DNA from 3 places in the Kitasatospora sp. NPDC058492 genome. Region 3 is predicted to be linked to each of the others. Evidence: riboswitches for the same ligand, from Rfam matches in the RefSeq annotation. Region 3 holds a riboswitch; each other region holds the start of a gene.
What was found. A riboswitch is a leader RNA that binds a small molecule or an ion and turns the genes downstream of it on or off. The one in region 3 is predicted to bind cyclic di-AMP.
Positions count from the first base shown of each region.

Region 1: it holds a riboswitch for cyclic di-AMP, as region 3 does, so the genes downstream of both, ACFWPI_RS16230 (peptidoglycan DD-metalloendopeptidase family protein) here and ACFWPI_RS23085 (transglycosylase family protein) in region 3, are expected to answer to the same signal.
Region 2: it holds a riboswitch for cyclic di-AMP, as region 3 does, so the genes downstream of both, ACFWPI_RS20410 (NlpC/P60 family protein) here and ACFWPI_RS23085 (transglycosylase family protein) in region 3, are expected to answer to the same signal.

Region 1 covers NZ_JBHXMU010000021.1:34,072-39,362, reverse strand. The annotation lists gene ACFWPI_RS16235 (DUF2470 domain-containing protein) at 1-322, shown strand, start outside; gene ACFWPI_RS16230 (peptidoglycan DD-metalloendopeptidase family protein) at 607-1,566, opposite strand; cyclic di-AMP (ydaO/yuaA leader) riboswitch at 1,569-1,751, opposite strand; gene ACFWPI_RS16225 (MFS transporter) at 2,064-3,596, shown strand; gene purB (adenylosuccinate lyase) at 3,621-5,051, opposite strand; gene ACFWPI_RS16215 (MarR family winged helix-turn-helix transcriptional regulator) at 5,201-5,291, opposite strand, start outside.
Region 2 covers NZ_JBHXMU010000029.1:65,448-70,738, reverse strand. The annotation lists gene ACFWPI_RS20420 (hypothetical protein) at 1-141, opposite strand, end outside; gene ACFWPI_RS20415 (NlpC/P60 family protein) at 330-1,376, opposite strand; gene ACFWPI_RS20410 (NlpC/P60 family protein) at 1,604-2,749, opposite strand; cyclic di-AMP (ydaO/yuaA leader) riboswitch at 2,760-2,909, opposite strand; gene ACFWPI_RS20405 (NlpC/P60 family protein) at 3,248-4,282, opposite strand; gene ACFWPI_RS20400 (NYN domain-containing protein) at 4,483-5,291, opposite strand, start outside.
Region 3 covers NZ_JBHXMU010000035.1:75,056-80,346, reverse strand. The annotation lists gene ACFWPI_RS23090 (hypothetical protein) at 459-1,436, shown strand; cyclic di-AMP (ydaO/yuaA leader) riboswitch at 1,867-2,027, shown strand; gene ACFWPI_RS23085 (transglycosylase family protein) at 2,014-3,420, shown strand; gene ACFWPI_RS23080 (hypothetical protein) at 3,643-3,843, shown strand; gene ACFWPI_RS23075 (LacI family DNA-binding transcriptional regulator) at 3,915-4,934, opposite strand; gene ACFWPI_RS23070 (glycoside hydrolase family 13 protein) at 4,960-5,291, opposite strand, start outside.

The DNA of each region.
Region 1 (5,291 bases), on a different contig from region 3:
CGCCGGCGACCTCGCCCACGCCGCACCCGACCCGCTGGCCCGCTACGAGGCCGCCATGCTCACCCACCTCGCCGACGACCACGCCGACGCCCTCGCCGTCCTCACCCGGCTGCTCGACCCGGACCTGCTCGCCCAGCACCCGGAGGTCCGCCCGCTCGCCCTGGACCGCCACGGCCTGGTCCTGCGCCTGGACCACCCGCACGGCCACCGCGACGTCCGCCTGGTCTTCCCCGAACCGGCCGCCGACACCGAGGACTTCGGGCAGCGGATGCACGAGCTGCTGACCGCCGCCCAGCACGGGCTGCCCGCCCACCGGATCTGAACCGGCCCACCAACGCGCCTGACGTATCGTCAACTTGCCCCGAGGGCACCCGAAAAGGTCCGGAAACGACAGCGGCCGGCCCGGCTCGTGAGAGAAGTCTCGCGAGCCGGGCCGGCCTGGGCGTGTCCCGCGCCCATGTCCACTGCTGCGGCGATCACCCGGTCGAGCGGTCACCCGACATGACCATCCCGGGTGGTCGATTCGCCCCGTAGCAGCGGTGGTTCCTCACCCGACGCATCCGACACATCCGGTGCATCCGGTGCATCCGGTGCATCCGGCACGGGTCAGAGCGCGACGCCGTGGGCCCGCAGGTAGGCGACCGGGTTGATGTCCGAGCCGTACTCCGAGCCGTTGCGGATCTCGAAGTGCAGGTGCGGGCCGGTCACGTTGCCGGTCGCGCCGGAGAGGCCGATCTGCTGTCCGGCCTTGACGGCCTGACCGATCTTCACACCGATCGAGGAGAGGTGCGCGTACTCGGCGAAGTGGCCGTCGGCGAGCTTGATCTCGACCTCGTTGCCGTAGGCGCCGCCGTTGCCGGCCTTCACCACGACGCCGTTGCCGACGGCGCGCAGCGGGGTGCCGGTGGAGGCGACGAAGTCCTGGCCGGTGTGGTGGCCGGAGGCCCACATCGAGCCGGCCACGCCGTAGGCGGTGCCCAGCTTCGGGCTGGCCAGCGGGGCGACGAAGGCCGAGGCGGCGGCGACCGGCACGGCGGTGACCGCGGTGGTCGGCGCGGCGGTCTGCAGCTGGGTCTGGAGCTGGGCGGACGGCTTGGCCGCCTCGGTCCGGACCTCCAGCTGGGCCTGCGGCTTGGCGGCGGTGGTGGCCGGCGCGGCGTCCTGGGCGGACGGCTGGGCGGGCTTCGCCGGGGCGGCGGGCTTGGCCGGGGCGGCCGGGCCGGCGATCACGAGCTGCTGACCGGGGAAGATCAGGTCCGGGTTGCCGCCGACGACCTCGCGGTTGTGGTCGTACAGCGCCTGCCAGCCGCCCTCGACGTGCTGGGCGTCGGCGATCCGGGACAGGGTGTCGCCGCTGACGACGCGGTAGCTCTCCTGCGACGGGGCCTGGGCCTGGTCGGCGGGAGCGGCGGCCGGGGCGGCGGTGACGGCGGCGGCCGGCGCGGGGTAGGCCTGGGCGCTCATCGCGGTGACGAGCGGCAGGGCGAAGGAGACACCGGTGACGGCGGTGGCGATCCCGATGCGGGCGGCGCGGGGCAGGGCGATACGACGAGCCTGTGCAGGCATGGAATTTTCCTCTCCGACGCCTGCGAGGTGAGCTGTCGGGTTCGGGCTGGAGTTGCCCGGCCGCACATGCGGCTTCACCCCTAGCCGGCCCTGGATCCGGGTACGCGAAAGCGTGCCGTTTCCGGTCCGGCGACTTACCTGTGGGTCCCCCGCTCCTGCCGTACAGAGTTCGGTGCGAGCCACCGGGCAGCGGCAGGATTCGGCGTTCCACCCGGTGGATCCGTCCGGACTGGCCGGGCGGTCGCTGAACTAAAACCCATCCGTTCGGGTGAAGCAATGTCGATCACTTGAACCGGCAACAACCCCCCGAGCTGCGGTGACCCTCCGAATGATCGGCTGCACCGTACGTGCACAATCCATTCACCCGGCGCCACTGATCCACGACGCTGCGCCGATTCCGCCACCGCTGCGCACCCACCCGCTCACGCACCGCGCACCCACCGACACACCCCCCGGTGACCCTTGTCACGTACGCCCCACGGGCGCAGGATCGGCCCGTGGCCACCTCCGAAGCAGGAACACTGCGCCTGGGCACCTCGCGGGGACGCTGGGTCCTCCTCGCGACGGTGCTCGGCTCCAGCATGGCGATGCTCGACGGCACCGTGGTGAACGTCGCGCTGCCCCGCATCGGCACCGATCTCGGCGCCTCCCTCGCGTCCCTGCAGTGGACGCTCAACGCCTATCTGCTCACCCTGGCCGGACTGATCCTGCTCGGCGGCGCGCTCGGCGACCGGTACGGCCGGCGCCGGGTCTTCCTGATCGGCGTGCTCTGGTTCGCCGCCGCCTCCGCGGCCTGCGCCGCCGCCCCCACCATCCACGTGCTGATCGCCGCCCGCGCCGTCCAGGGCATCGGCGGGGCGCTGCTCACCCCCGGCTCGCTCGCCATGCTGCAAGCCGTCTTCCACCCGGACGACCGCTCGGCGGCGGTCGGCCTGTGGTCGGGCCTCGGCGGGGTGTCGGCCGCGGTCGGCCCCTTCCTCGGCGGCTGGCTGGTGGACGGCCCCGGCTGGCGGTGGATCTTCCTGCTGAACCTGCCGCTCGCGGCCGCCGTGGTCGCGGTCACCTCCCGGTTCGTCCCCGAGAGCCGGAACGAGAGCGCCGTCGGCCGCTTCGACGTGCTCGGCGCGCTGCTCGCCGCGCTCGCCCTCGGCGCGATCACCTACGCGCTGACCGCCGCCGGAGAGGGCCTGTCCCCCGCGGTCTGGCTCACCGGCGCGATCGGCCTGCTGCTCGGCGCGGCCTTCATCGCGGTCGAGCGCCGCGCCGCCGAGCCGATGCTGCCGCTCGGCCTCTTCTCCTCCCGGCTGTTCACCGCCGTCAACCTGGTCACCCTCTGCGTCTACGCGGCGTTCAGCGGGGTGTTCTTCCTGCTGGTGGTGCAGTTGCAGATCGTCTCCGGCTTCTCCCCGCTGGTCTCCGGCCTCGCCCTGGTCCCGATCACCGTGCTGATGCTGACCCTGTCGGCGCGCGCCGGGCGGCTGGGCAAGCGGATCGGCCCCCGGATCCCGCTCACCGTCGGTCCGCTGCTGTGCGCCGCCGGGGTGCTGCTGATGCTGCGCACCGGCCCCGGCTCCTCCTACTGGGCGGACGTGCTGCCCGCCGTCACGGTGCTGGGCTGCGGGATGACCCTGCTGGTCGCGCCGCTGACGGCGACGGTGCTGGCCGCCGTCGAGGTCCGGCACGCGGGCATCGCCAGCGGCGTCAACAACGCCGCCGCCCGCGCGGCCGGGCTGCTCGCGGTCGCCGCGCTGCCCTCGCTCGCCGGGCTGAGCGGCGACGCCTACCGGGTGCCGTCCGCGGTGGACTCCGCCTTCCGCACCGCGATGCTGATCTGCGCCGGGCTGCTGGTCACCGGCGGGCTGACGGCCTTCGCCACCGTCCGCGGCAACGTGCTCGCGCCGGTGGACCGCCCGGTGGCCGAGCCGGACTGCGAGTGGGCCTGCGGCACCACCCCACCACTCGACCCGGGCCACGTCCACACGGACGAGGGCCCCGCCACCGGATCGGCGGCAGGGCCCTCAGCCGGCTGACGAATCGTCAGGAAGTACTGCCCGTCAGAGAATGTCGGCCGGCGCGTACTTGGCGGCCTCCGGGTAGGCGGCGGCGACGGCCTCCACCTGGCGGACCACCTCGGCGACCTGGGCGCCGGCCGCACCGGTGAAGGAGAGCCGGTCGGCCAGCAGCGCGTCCAGCCCGGCCCGGTCCAGCGGGATCCGCTCGTCGGCGGCCAACCGGTCCAGCAGCTCGTTCTCGCGGGCGCCCGCACGCATCGCCAGCGCGGAGGCGACGGCGTGCTCCTTGATGACCTCGTGCCCGGTCTCCCGGCCGACGCCCGCGCGCACCGCGCCCATCAGCACCTTGGTGGTGGCGAGGAACGGCAGGTAGCGGTCCAGCTCGGCCTCGATCACGGCGGGGAAGGCGCCGAACTCGTCGAGGACGGTCAGGAAGGTCTCCAGCAGGCCGTCGAAGGCGAAGAAGGCGTCCGGCAGCGCGACCCGGCGCACCACCGAGCAGGAGACGTCACCCTCGTTCCACTGGTCGCCGGCCAGCTCGCCGGTCATCGAGGCGTAGCCGCGCAGGATGACGGCCAGGCCGTTGACGCGCTCGCAGGAGCGGGTGTTCATCTTGTGCGGCATCGCCGAGGAGCCGACCTGGCCCTCCTTGAAGCCCTCCGTCACCAGCTCGTGGCCGGCCATCAGACGGATGGTCTTGGCCAGGCTGGACGGCGCGGCGGCCAGCTGGACGAGGGCGGTGAGCACCTCGAAGTCCAGCGAGCGCGGGTAGACCTGGCCGACGCTGATGAACACGTTGTCGAAGCCGAGGTGCCCGGCGACCCGGCGCTCCAGCTCGGCGAGCTTGTCGGTGTCGCCACCGAGCAGGTCCAGCATGTCCTGGGCGGTACCGACCGGGCCCTTGATCCCGCGCAGCGGGTAGCGGGCGATCAGCTCCTCCAGGCGGCGGAAGGCGACCAGCAGCTCGTCGGTGATCGACGCGAAGCGCTTGCCCAGGGTGGTGGCCTGCGCGGCCACGTTGTGCGAGCGGCCGGCCATGACCAGCTCGGAGTGCTGGGCGGCCAGGCGGGCCAGCCGGACCAGCACGGCCACCGTACGGTCGCGCACGTGCTCCAGCGACTGGCGGATCTGCAGCTGCTCGACGTTCTCGGTCAGATCCCGGGAGGTCATGCCCTTGTGGATCTGCTCGTGGCCGGCGAGTTCGCTGAACTCCTCGATGCGGGCCTTCACGTCGTGGCGGGTGACCCGCTCACGGGCGGCGATCGAGCCGAGGTCGACCTGGTCGATCACCCGCTCGTAGTCGGCGACGGCGTTCGCCGGTACCTCGACACCGAGGTCCTGCTGGGCCTTCAGGACGGCGAGCCACAGGTGGCGCTCAAGGACCACCTTGTGCTCGGGGGACCACAGCTGGGCCAGGGTCGCCGAGGCGTACCGGGAGGCCAGGACATTGGGGATCTGGGGCTTCGCGCTCACGCTTCGCAAGCCTAACAGCCGAGGTCAGCCGGAACGTCGGCGCATCGGGCGGCTACGGCCCGGGCCGGAGCGGACGGCTCCGGCCGGGCCCGCCCGACGGCTCCCGCCGGGCGCGGCGCGGTCCGTTACCGGGCGGCTCACTGCGCGGCTTACTGCGCGGCGCCGGCCCGGCCGGCCAGCACCGGCAGGACCTGCCCGCAGATAGAGTGCAGCGCGATCCGCTGCTCGTCGGTCATCGCC
Region 2 (5,291 bases), on a different contig from region 3:
GACCGCCAGGTCGGCGGCGGCCGTGAGCCGCTCCGACCCGGCGTCCGCGCCGAGCACCAGGTTGCGGTAGCCGGCCTCGATCGCCGCCGGTCCGGACCAGGAGGGCAGCGCCCGGGCCCGCGCGTCCAGCAGCGCGGCCACCTCGGCCCGCCGGTCCGCCGCCCACCGGCCCGACGCCCGCCCGGCCGCCGAGGGGGCCGCCGGGGCGGCCGGCGGCAGCGACAGCTGGGCCAGCCCGCCGGCCGCGAGCAGCAGCGCACCGCGCCGGGACAGCGTCCGGCGGGCGCCGCCTATCGGGTGGGGGGCGTCGGGGTCGGACGGTGCCGGGCTCAGAGCCGGACCACCCCCGCGACCGGCATCGCGTTGACGCTCTCGTAGCGGACCCTGGCGCCCGGGTAGGGGGCGTGCACGATCACCCCGCCGCCGGCGTACATCCCGACGTGGTGCATGTCCCGGTAGAAGATCACCAGGTCTCCCGGCCGCGCTTCGGAGAGGCTGACCCGCTGCCCGGCGTACGCCTGGGCCTGCGAGGTACGCGGCAGGGTCACTCCGGCCTGCCGCCAGCTGTAGTACATCAGACCGGAGCAGTCGAAGGCGCGGGGCCCGGTGGATCCGTAGAGGTAGGGCGAGCCGATCATCCGCACCGCGGCGGCCAGTGCGGCCGCCCCGCGCTCGGAGGCGGGCGGGGCCGTGCCGAGGTCCAGCCGGTCGGTGCCCCGGGTGGCGCGCTGCTCGGCCTCCTGGGCGTCCTGGGCGGCCATCCGGGCCCGCTCGGCGACGCCCAGGCTGTTCAGCAGCCGCTGGGCCTTGGTGAGCCGCTGCTGGATCTGCTGCTTGCTGTCGGCGAGCGAGCGGCGGGCCTGGTCGAGTTCGGCGAGCTTGCCGGCGGTCTCGGTGCGGCGCTGGTCGAGCCGGCGCTGGCGGGTGGCCAGTTCGTGCAGGGTCTCCTGCTGCCGCTCGGCGGCCTGGTCGAGGGTGCGGGCCCGGGACAGGTAGCCCTCCGGGTCGGTGGAGAGCATCAGCTGGACGGTCTGGGCCATGCCGCCGCCGCGGTACTCGGCGCCGGCCACGGTGGCGAGGTCGCCGCGCAACTGGTTGAGCTGGTCCTGGGCGACGGCGATCTCGCCCTGGAGGACGGTCGTCTCGCCCTGGAGGCGCTGCTGCGTCTCCAGGGCGGCGTTGTACTTCTCGGACGCCTGCTCGGCCTCGCCGTAGAGCTGTTCCACCTGCGCCTTGACGTCCTTGCGGGTGGGCGTGTCCGGCGCGGCGGGGGCGGCCTGGGCGCTGCCGCCCGCCGTCACGCCCAGGGCGGTGGTGGCGGCCGCGGTCAGCACCAGCGCACGGGCGAGCAGTTGGGGACGACGGTGCACGGGCATGGCGGCAGCGGCTCCGATCCGGCGGTGGGGCCCCGCCGCCGCACCAACGCGGGCGGCCCTGGAAGCGGAGTCCGGTGGCAGACGTTAGCGAGTCCGGGCAACCGAGTCCAAACCCCTGCCAACCCGAATATTTGACCCGTAATCGGACATCAGTCCGAGGCGCCGGAAAAGCCGCAGGCCCGGCCTTCCGTGGTGGAAGGCCGGGCCTGGGAGGGCCTGCGCGGGGATCAGACCCGCACGATGGAGGTCAGCGGCATGTTGCCGACCGCCTCGTAGCGGACCGACGCACCGGGCTTGGGCGCGTGCAGCACCTGGCCGTTGCCGGCGTAGATGCCGACGTGGTGGGCGTCCCCGTAGAAGATCAGCAGGTCGCCGGGCTGGGCCTGGGAGAGGTCGGTGCCGATCCGGGTACCGGCGTGGGCCTGCTCCTGCGAGGTGCGCGGCAGCGCCACGTCGACCTGGTTGAACGCCCAGACCATCAGGCCCGAGCAGTCGAAGGAGCCGGGGCCGGAGGCGCCGTAGACGTACGGGCTGCCGATCTTGGAGGCGGCGATGGACAGCGCCGCGGCGCCGCGCGAGCTGCCGGCGCTCGGCTTGGTGACCGGCGCGGCGGGGGCCTGCGACGCGCTCAGGTCGGTGCGGCTGTTGTCGCGGGAGGAGCGGTCGGCGGCCTGCTGGGCCGCCGCCTGCTGCTGGGCGGCCTTCGCGGCGGCGTCGGCCTTCGCCTTGGCCTCGGCGGCGGCCTTCTCCTCGGCCGCGCGGATCGCCTGGCGCTCCTGCTCGGACAGGGTGTTGAAGAGGTCCTGCGCGGCCTTGAGCTTGCCCTGGACCTCGTCCTTGGCGCTCTTCAGCTGCTGGGTGGTGGTCTCCATCTCGGCGAGCTTGCCCTGGGCCTCGGAGCGCACCTGGTCGAGCTTGCGCTGCTCGTCCTGGAGCTGCTTGAGCTGGCCCTTCTGGGTGCCGCCGGCCTGGTTCAGCGTGTCGGCCTGGCTCAGGAAGGTGTCCGGGCTGGCGGAGAACATCAGCTGGACGGTCTGCGATATGCCGCCGTTGCGGTACTGCTCGCCGGCGATCTCGGCCAGGCCGCCCTGAAGGTCGGTCACCTGCCCCTGCTGCCGCGCCACCTGGTCCTGGAGGTCGGTGACCTGCTTCTGCAGCTGCTGCTGCTTCTCCTGGGCGGCGTTGAGCTTCTCGGTCGCGACCTCGGCCTGCTCGTTGAGCTGGTCGACCTGCTCCTTGACCTGGTCCTTGGTCGGCTGCGGGTCGGCGTGGGCGCCGGACTGCGCGGACAGCGCGACGGCCGCGGCGGCGAAGCCGGTCATGATCGAGACCCGGGTGCGACTAGCGGGCTTGGGACGACGATGGGACGCCACGAAGGCGGACTCCTTCTTCCTACGCCGTCTACCGGGTGAGCTGACGGGTTCGGGCCGGAAGCGTGCCCTACGACGCCTCACGGCCGTTCCACCGGCCGACCTGGCGCCGATTCACCCCGGAGGAACGTGGTTCCCCGGCTCCGTTCGACAGCACCCCCGACTGCTGGGCTCCCCGTCGGGCAGGCACTGGGCCCGCCCCGCTGCGTCACGAACTCGACGGAAACCACCGCCGTCACCCTGGCTGGGCGATCGGGAGTGCGGTGGTTCGGGGCACGACCCTAGTAACTGAACCGTGATCCGTTCAAATCCTTGTCAGAAAAAAGACGGAAGAAGACCAAAGTTCTTTTGTGAATATGACACATAGTGATCACCGCCGTACGCAAAGCTGATCAGTCTTCACCGGGGACTCGCGCGGCGGACAAAACCCGAACGCCACCCCCGGCCGGAGGGTGGCGTGGATCACAGGCCCGGACGGGGCCCTTCGGGCGTGTCGGACCGTCAGACCCGGCGGATCGTGTTGATCGGCATCGCGTCGACCTTCATCACCTTCACCACGTCGCCGGTGTGCGGCGCGTGCACCACCATGCCGTTGCCGATGTACATCCCGACGTGGTGCCGGTCGGGGCCGTAGATGACCAGGTCGCCCGGCTGGGCCTGGTCCAGCGTGACCTTGGTGCCGACGTTGCCCTGCTCCTGCGAGGTACGCGGCAGCGAGACGCCGGCCTGGCCGTACGCCCAGACCATCAGGCCCGAGCAGTCGAAGGTGGTCGAGCCGGTGGCGCCCCACACGTACGGCGAGCCCTGCTTGCTCATCGCCTTGGCGACGGCCACGCCCGCGTAGCCGCCGGCCTGCGGGAGGCTGCCGAGGTCGGCGCGGTCGCTGCCGCGCGAGGCGCGGTCGTCCTGCTGCTGCTGGGCCCGCAGCGCGGCGCGGTCGGAGGCGCTGAGCGAGTTCAGCAGGTCCTGCGCGGCCTTGAGCTTCTGGTTGACGTCCGTCTTGGCCTGGTTCAGGTCCTTGGTGGTGGAGTCGAGCGAGGCCAGGACGGCGGCGGCCTCGGACTTCTCCTGGTCCAGCCGGCGCTGCTGGTCCAGCAGCCCCTTGAGCGCCTCGGACTCGCTGGCACTGGCCTGCTGGGCGCTGGACGCCTTCTCCAGGTAGCCGGACGGGTCCGAGGAGAGCATCAGCTGGACGGACGGGTCGATGCCGCCGGTGCGGTACTGCTCGCCCGCCACGCCGGCCAGGCCGGTCTGGAGCTGGGTCATCTCGTCCTGGCTGCGGGCCACCTTGTCCTGCAGCTGGTCGGACTGCTTGCGGAGCTGGTCGGCCCGCTCCTTGGCGCCGTTGTACTTCTCCGCCGCCTGCTCCTGGTCCTGCTGGAGCTGGTCGATCTGCGCCTTGACGTCGCTCTTGCTGGGCTGGGGCGCGGCGTGCGCGGCGACCTGCGCGGAGAGGGCGACCGCGGTCGCCGCGGCAGCGGTGAGCACGGAGACCCGGGCGCGGCTCGGCTGCTTGGGACGGCGGTGGGAGGCCAAGGGAATTGCTCCTTCTTCCATCGGCCTCACCCGATCAGGTGAGAATCCGGAAAATAGGTTTGACGCCACACCCTAGGGAAGATCCACGGGTTTTGCCACTCCCCCGAAGGCGTGAACTCCACTTCCCCCGCAGGCTTCACCGGATGTGCACACCGCCGCAAACCGGGCGCTGACCAGGCGTCATTCCGTCGCGGCAGCCGTCAGGGCCGCGCCAGCCGGTTCAGCAGCAGAACGGAGGCCACGGGGCGCGCGCCCGCCTTCCGCACGCCCTCCGCGACCTCCCGGTCGGTGGACACCACCACCACCGGACGCCCCTGCGGCTCGGCCCGCACCAGACGGCGGATCAGCTCGTCCGCGGTCTCGCCGGTCCGGCTGAACCGCACCCGCACCCCCCGCGGTGGCGCCATGATCACCGGAACGTCCAGGTCCTGCCCGTCGAACACGCAGGTGACCTCCGCCTGCGTGCGCTGGGCCAGCATCGCCAGCCCGCCCAGCAGCCGGATCCGCTGCTGCTCCAGCGGCAGCGTCGGATAGCCCGTCTTGGTCACGTTGTAGCCGTCCACCACCAGGTGCACCTGCGGGATCGCCAGCAACTGGTCCAGCAGCGCCGGATCGTCGTCGGCCAGACCGCGCCGGGCCACGTCGTGCGGCGAGGCCGCCCCCGGCACCACCGCCTCCACCAGGTCCCCCGGCCGGATCTGGGAGACCGGCAGCGCCAGCTCCCGCTGGAGCCCCTGCGCCGACTGCAGCACCGTGTCCAGCAGCAGCCGCAGCCGCATGTCCTCGACGCTGCGGCCCTCGCGGGCCGACCGGCGGCCCTGCTCGGCCGCCGTCTCCAGCTCGCCGACCCGGTGCCGCAGCCGCCGCGCCTCGGACTCCGCGGCGCCGCGCTCGGCAGCCGCCTGCGCCCTCGCGGCCTCCAGCTCGGCGGTCAGCCGCCTGGTCTCGGCCTGCGCCCGGCGGGTGTCGCTCTCCAGCGAGCGCACCTTCTTCCGCAGCGACTCGGCCT
Region 3 (5,291 bases):
ACTTGACGCGATGATAGCTGCTGTGCACGTGCATCAGCACGGGACATTGCAGGTGCACGAGGCCTTTCACCGGCAGTTCCGAACTCTTCACGGGCCCTTCTCCTGACGGTACGTAAACGGACATAGCCGAGTGAATCGCCGGATTCTCGATAACCGGCCGTGAGCGGTTCCCCGCTGAATGTTGATCTTCAGACGCCCGGAGTCGCGCTGCCGTGACGCTCCGTCAGGCGACCTCCTGGCTGTGAGACATCTCACGCGCCACACAGGCAACTCGACGCCCCGTCGGACACGTGAGGGCTACGAGCGGTGATCGCTCGAAGGCTGGGTGAGATATGTCCGGATTGCGGGCAACCGCCCGGACGGACACGGCGGGAACGCGGCACACCCGCCATGACCACGTGAAACTCGAACGGCAGCCGAATGCAGGCCTGACGGGCCGATGTCCTACGATCTCCGGCATGAGCACCGCAGCCATCCCGGGCGCGCCACTGCCCGTCCGCACTCCAGGCTCCCGTGCGCGGGGGCGCCACCGCCGCCCCGAGCGCCCCGAGATCCCGGCCGGCTCCCCGGCCCTGGTGCTCGCCGTGCCCGCGACCGCCGGGCCCGAGTCCCGCTCGGTCGTCGAGGAGCTGCTGTCGATCGTCCGCAGCGAGCAGAGCGGCATCCAGACCGCCGTCGGCTACCTCCCGGGCGAAGCCGCCCAGGGGGTCGACAGTGACGACCGCACCGTCGCCGAACTGCTGGCCATGGCCGCCGAGGCGGGCCTGCCCGCGCCGGTCCTGGTGCCGCTGGTACCCGGCCCGCACGGATTCCTGACCGAACTTCACGCCCTCGCCGCGGAGTACGGAGCCCCCGTCACCGACGTGCTCGGCCCGCACCCGCTGCTCGCCGAGGCCGTGCACGTGCGCCTGTCCGAGGCCGGCCTGGCACGCGCCGACCGGGCCCGGCTGTTCGCCATCGCGACCGCCGCGGACGGCGTCGTGCTGACCACCGTCGGCGGCGAGGAGGCCGCTGCCGCGGCCGGCATCACCGGTGTCCTGCTGGCGGCCCGGCTGGCCGTCCCGGTCGTGCCCGCCGCGCTCGACGTGCCGGGCTCGGTCGCCGCGGCCGTCAACCACCTCAAGGAGACCGGCTCCCAGCGCCCGGCGCTGGCACCGCTGGTGATCGGGCCGGAGGCCGACTCCGAACTGCTCGCCACGGCCGCCGAGGAGACCGGCTGCCCGTCCGCGGCGCCGCTGGGCGCCTACCCGACGGTCGGCCAGCTGATCGCCGCCACCTACCTGGCCGCGCTGCCGGCACCCTCCCCCGAGGCCCTGTCGCAGGCCGAGGCCGAGGCGGCGGAGGCCGCCGAGGGCGCGCACGCCGACCACTCCGGCCGGGGCGGTCACGCCGCCCACGCCGCTCGCACCGCCACCGAGGACTCGGCCGGCCAGTAGCGGTCACCGCACGCGTGAAGGGCCCGGAACGGCTACGTTCCGGGCCCTTCCTGCTTGCCCCGTAAGGGAGTTAAGGGGCGAATAGGCGTGATGTCCGTTCTATCCGCATTTGTTCGCCGCCGCTCGATCCATCCCCCGACGGCCACAGTGTGGACGCACCTCCTTCTCGGCGGGCGGGCCCTGGGGGACCCGACCCGCCGTCACCCGCCTCCTGAAGCACAGACAGTTGTGCACGCCCTTCGCGGCATTGCCGGAAATCGGCCATTTTCGATCATGGCGAGCGAGGGGAACGACCGTTCTCGCCAAACCGTGATGCGCGTCACAGGTGTTTGCAGTTTGAACTTAAGTCTGCTTAACGTGCTCCCCGTTCGTGGCCACACGAACCCAGTTCATCCGCGACGCCGAGTCCTGCCGTCGGATGTCCTGGCAGCGCGAAAACGCACCACGGCAGGAGCGGGGGACCCACAGGTAAGTCGCCCCGGACCGTTCCCCGGAACGATCCAGGGCTAGGGGTGAAGCCGCGCCCACAGCGCGGCCGGGCAACTCCAGCCCGAATCCGACAGCTCACCTCGCAGGCGTGGGAGAGGACTGCGTCTTCATGCTGCCCACCAACGGCACCCGTCTGTCCAGTCGTACCCGACGCGTGATCGCCGCCATCGGCGTCGCGGGCGTCGGCCTCACCATCCCCTGCCTCACCTCCGGCACCGCCTCCGCCGCCTCCGTCGCCACCTGGGACAAGGTCGCCCAGTGCGAGAGCACCGGCAACTGGAGCATCAACACCGGCAACGGCTTCTACGGCGGCCTGCAGTTCACCTCCAGCACCTGGGCCGCCTTCGGCGGCACCGCGTACGCCCCCCAGGCCAACCAGGCCACCAAGGACCAGCAGATCGCCGTCGCCGAGAAGGTCCTCGCCTCGCAGGGCCCCGGCGCCTGGCCGGTGTGCTCGGTCCAGGCCGGCCTGACCAAGGGCGGCACCCCGGCCACCGTCGACACCTCGGCCGGCTCGACCACCGGCTCGGCTGCCAGCTCGACCGCCACCAAGCCCGCCGCGAAGCCGGCCACCCCGGCCACCCCGGCCGCCAAGCCCGCACAGAGCCAGGCCCCGGCCACCCCGGCCGCGAAGCCCGCCAAGCCGGCCGCACCGACCCAGGACCAGGCACAGGCCCCCGCCGACTCCGCCAACGGCACCTCGGCGCAGAAGGGCCAGAACCAGGCCCAGAACAGCGCCCAGCCCCAGGGCGACGACTACACCGTCGCCTCCGGCGACTGGCTGTCCTCGATCGCCGACAAGCACAACCTCCAGGGCGGCTGGCAGCGGCTGTACGAGCTCAACCGCGGCACCCTGACCGAGGGTCCGGACACCATCTACCCGGGCCAGCGCCTCTCGTTCAAGGACGGCGGCCAGGCCCAGCAGTCGGCTCAGACCGACCAGTCCGGCTCGGACTTCACCTGGTTCGACCGCTCGCAGAAGTCCGGCCAGACCTCCAACGGCGCCGCCGTGAACGCCAAGCCGACCGCCCAGCCGCAGGCCCCGGTCCCGGCCCCGGCCCCGGCCCCGGCCGCCAAGCCGGCTTCCAAGCCGGCCGCCCAGGCGCAGACCCCCGCTCAGGCCCCGGCCGCCACCGGCAGCATGGCCGCCGCGGTCTCCTTCGCCCAGTCGAAGGTCGGCCAGGCGTACGTCTACGGCGGTACCGGCAACGGCGGTTGGGACTGCTCCGGCCTGACCCAGGCCGCGCTGCGCGCCGCGGGCGTCTCCGTCCCGCGCGTCGCCGCCGACCAGGCCGCCGCCAGCACCCGCGTCTCGCTGGACAGCCTGCAGGCGGGCGACCTGCTGTTCTGGTCCAACAACGGCCAGAACTCCGGCGTCTACCACGTCGCGATCTACATCGGCGGCGGCCAGTACGTCGAGGCCGCCAACCCGAGCTCGGGCGTGCGCCTGCAGACCGTCGCCAACTGGGCGCCGGACTTCGCCGGCCGGGTCTGAGCACGACCCGCGGGTGACAGCTGACAACTGACGGCTGACAGATAACAGATTTCAGATAACAGATTTCATCATCTGTTATCTGTCAGTCGCCGCCCGCCCCGGCGGTCGCCCGGCGCCGCAGGAAGGCCGCCGGCAGACCGCCGGGCAGGACCGCCCGGGGCCATGGTCAAAGCCCGCCCCCAGCGGGCATGCTGCTGCTCCGGCACCCGAGGAGGAGTCACCATGGCCCAGGTCACCGTCACACTCGACGCCAACCTCGCGATCGACGCGATGATGCTCTCCGGCACCAAGAACCCGCAGGACGTCGTCGAACTCGTCCTGCGCGACTACCTGGCCCGCGGCCGCCGCACCGAGACCCGCACCGGCGACGCCACCGACGGCCAACGGCTCACCGAGAGCCGCCCCACGGACCACGAGGGCTGACCCGGCACCCGGGCGGCACGCAACGGGCCCCGGAGAGCAACCGCTCTCCGGGGCCCGTCCGTTGACCGTCCTCAGCGCGCGCAGGCCCCCGTGGAGCCACGCATGACCAGCTCCGGCTGGAACATGAACTCCCCGCGCTGGACCGCGTTCCCGCCGACCTCCTCCAGCAGCGCGTCCACCGCCGCGGTCGCCATCGCCTCGACCGGCTGGCGGATCGTGGTCAGCGGCGGCTCGGTGAAGGCGATCAGCGGCGAGTCGTCGAAGCCGACCACCGAGACATCGTGCGGCACCGACAGTCCACGCTGCCGCACCGCCCGGATCGCCCCGAGCGCCATCATGTCGCTGCCGCAGACGATCGCCGTGCAGCCCTTGTCCAGCAGTGCGCCGGCCGCCGCGTGCCCGCCCTCCACGCTGAACAGCGTGTGGTGGACGAGTTCCTCGGCCTCCTCCTGGCTCCGTCCCAGCACCTCGCGCATCGCCGCCGTGAAGCCCTCGATCTTGCGCAGCACCGGCACGTACCGCCGCTGCCCGACGGCCAGCCCGATCCGCTCGTGCCCGAGTTCGGCCAGGTGCTGGACGGCCATCCACATCGCGGCCCGGTCGTCCGGCGAGATGAACGGCGCGTCGATCCGCTCGCTGTAGCCGTTGATCAGCACGAACGGCACCCCGCGCCCGGTCAGCCGGGCGTAGCGGTCGTGGTCGGCGGTGGAGTCGGCGTGCAGCCCGGAGACGAAGACGATGCCCGCCACACCCCGGTCGACCAGCATCTCGACCAGTTCGTCCTCGGTGGACCCGCCCGGCGTCTGGGTGCACAGCACCGGGGTGTACCCGTGCCGGCTGAGCACCTGCTCGATCACCTGGGCCAGTGCGGGGAAGATCGGGTTGCTCAGCTCCGGCGTGATCAGCCCGATCAGGCCGGCGCTGCGCTGGCGCAGTCGGGTCGGCCGCTCGTAGCCGAGCACGTCGAGCGCCGCCAGCACGGTCTGCCGGGTGGCGGCGGAGACGTTCGCCTTGCCGTTGAGTACGCGGGAGACGGTGGCTTCGCTGACCCCCGCCTGCGCCGCGATGTCTGAGAGTCGCGCCGTAGTCACGGTCCCAGAGCCTATTGCAACCACGTCAGACCGCCCACCAGCCGGTGCTGTCCGGCGCGAGCACCGTCTCGCCGCCGTCGACCACCAGCTCCACCGAGGAGAGCAGCAGCTTTCCGGGCGCCGCTATCCGGACCGGCTCGTCCGTGGCGTTGACGGTGCAGACGAAGGAGCCGCGGCGGAACGCCAGGGTCCCCTCGGGGCCCTCCAGCCACTCCACGGCCGTCCCGGCGCCGAGGTCGTCCTGGGAGCGGCGGACGGCGAGCGCGCTGCGGTACAGCTCCAGGGTGGACGCCGGGTCGCCGGTCTGCGCCTCGACGCTCAGCGCGGCCCACTCGGCCGGCTGCGGCAGCCAGGACG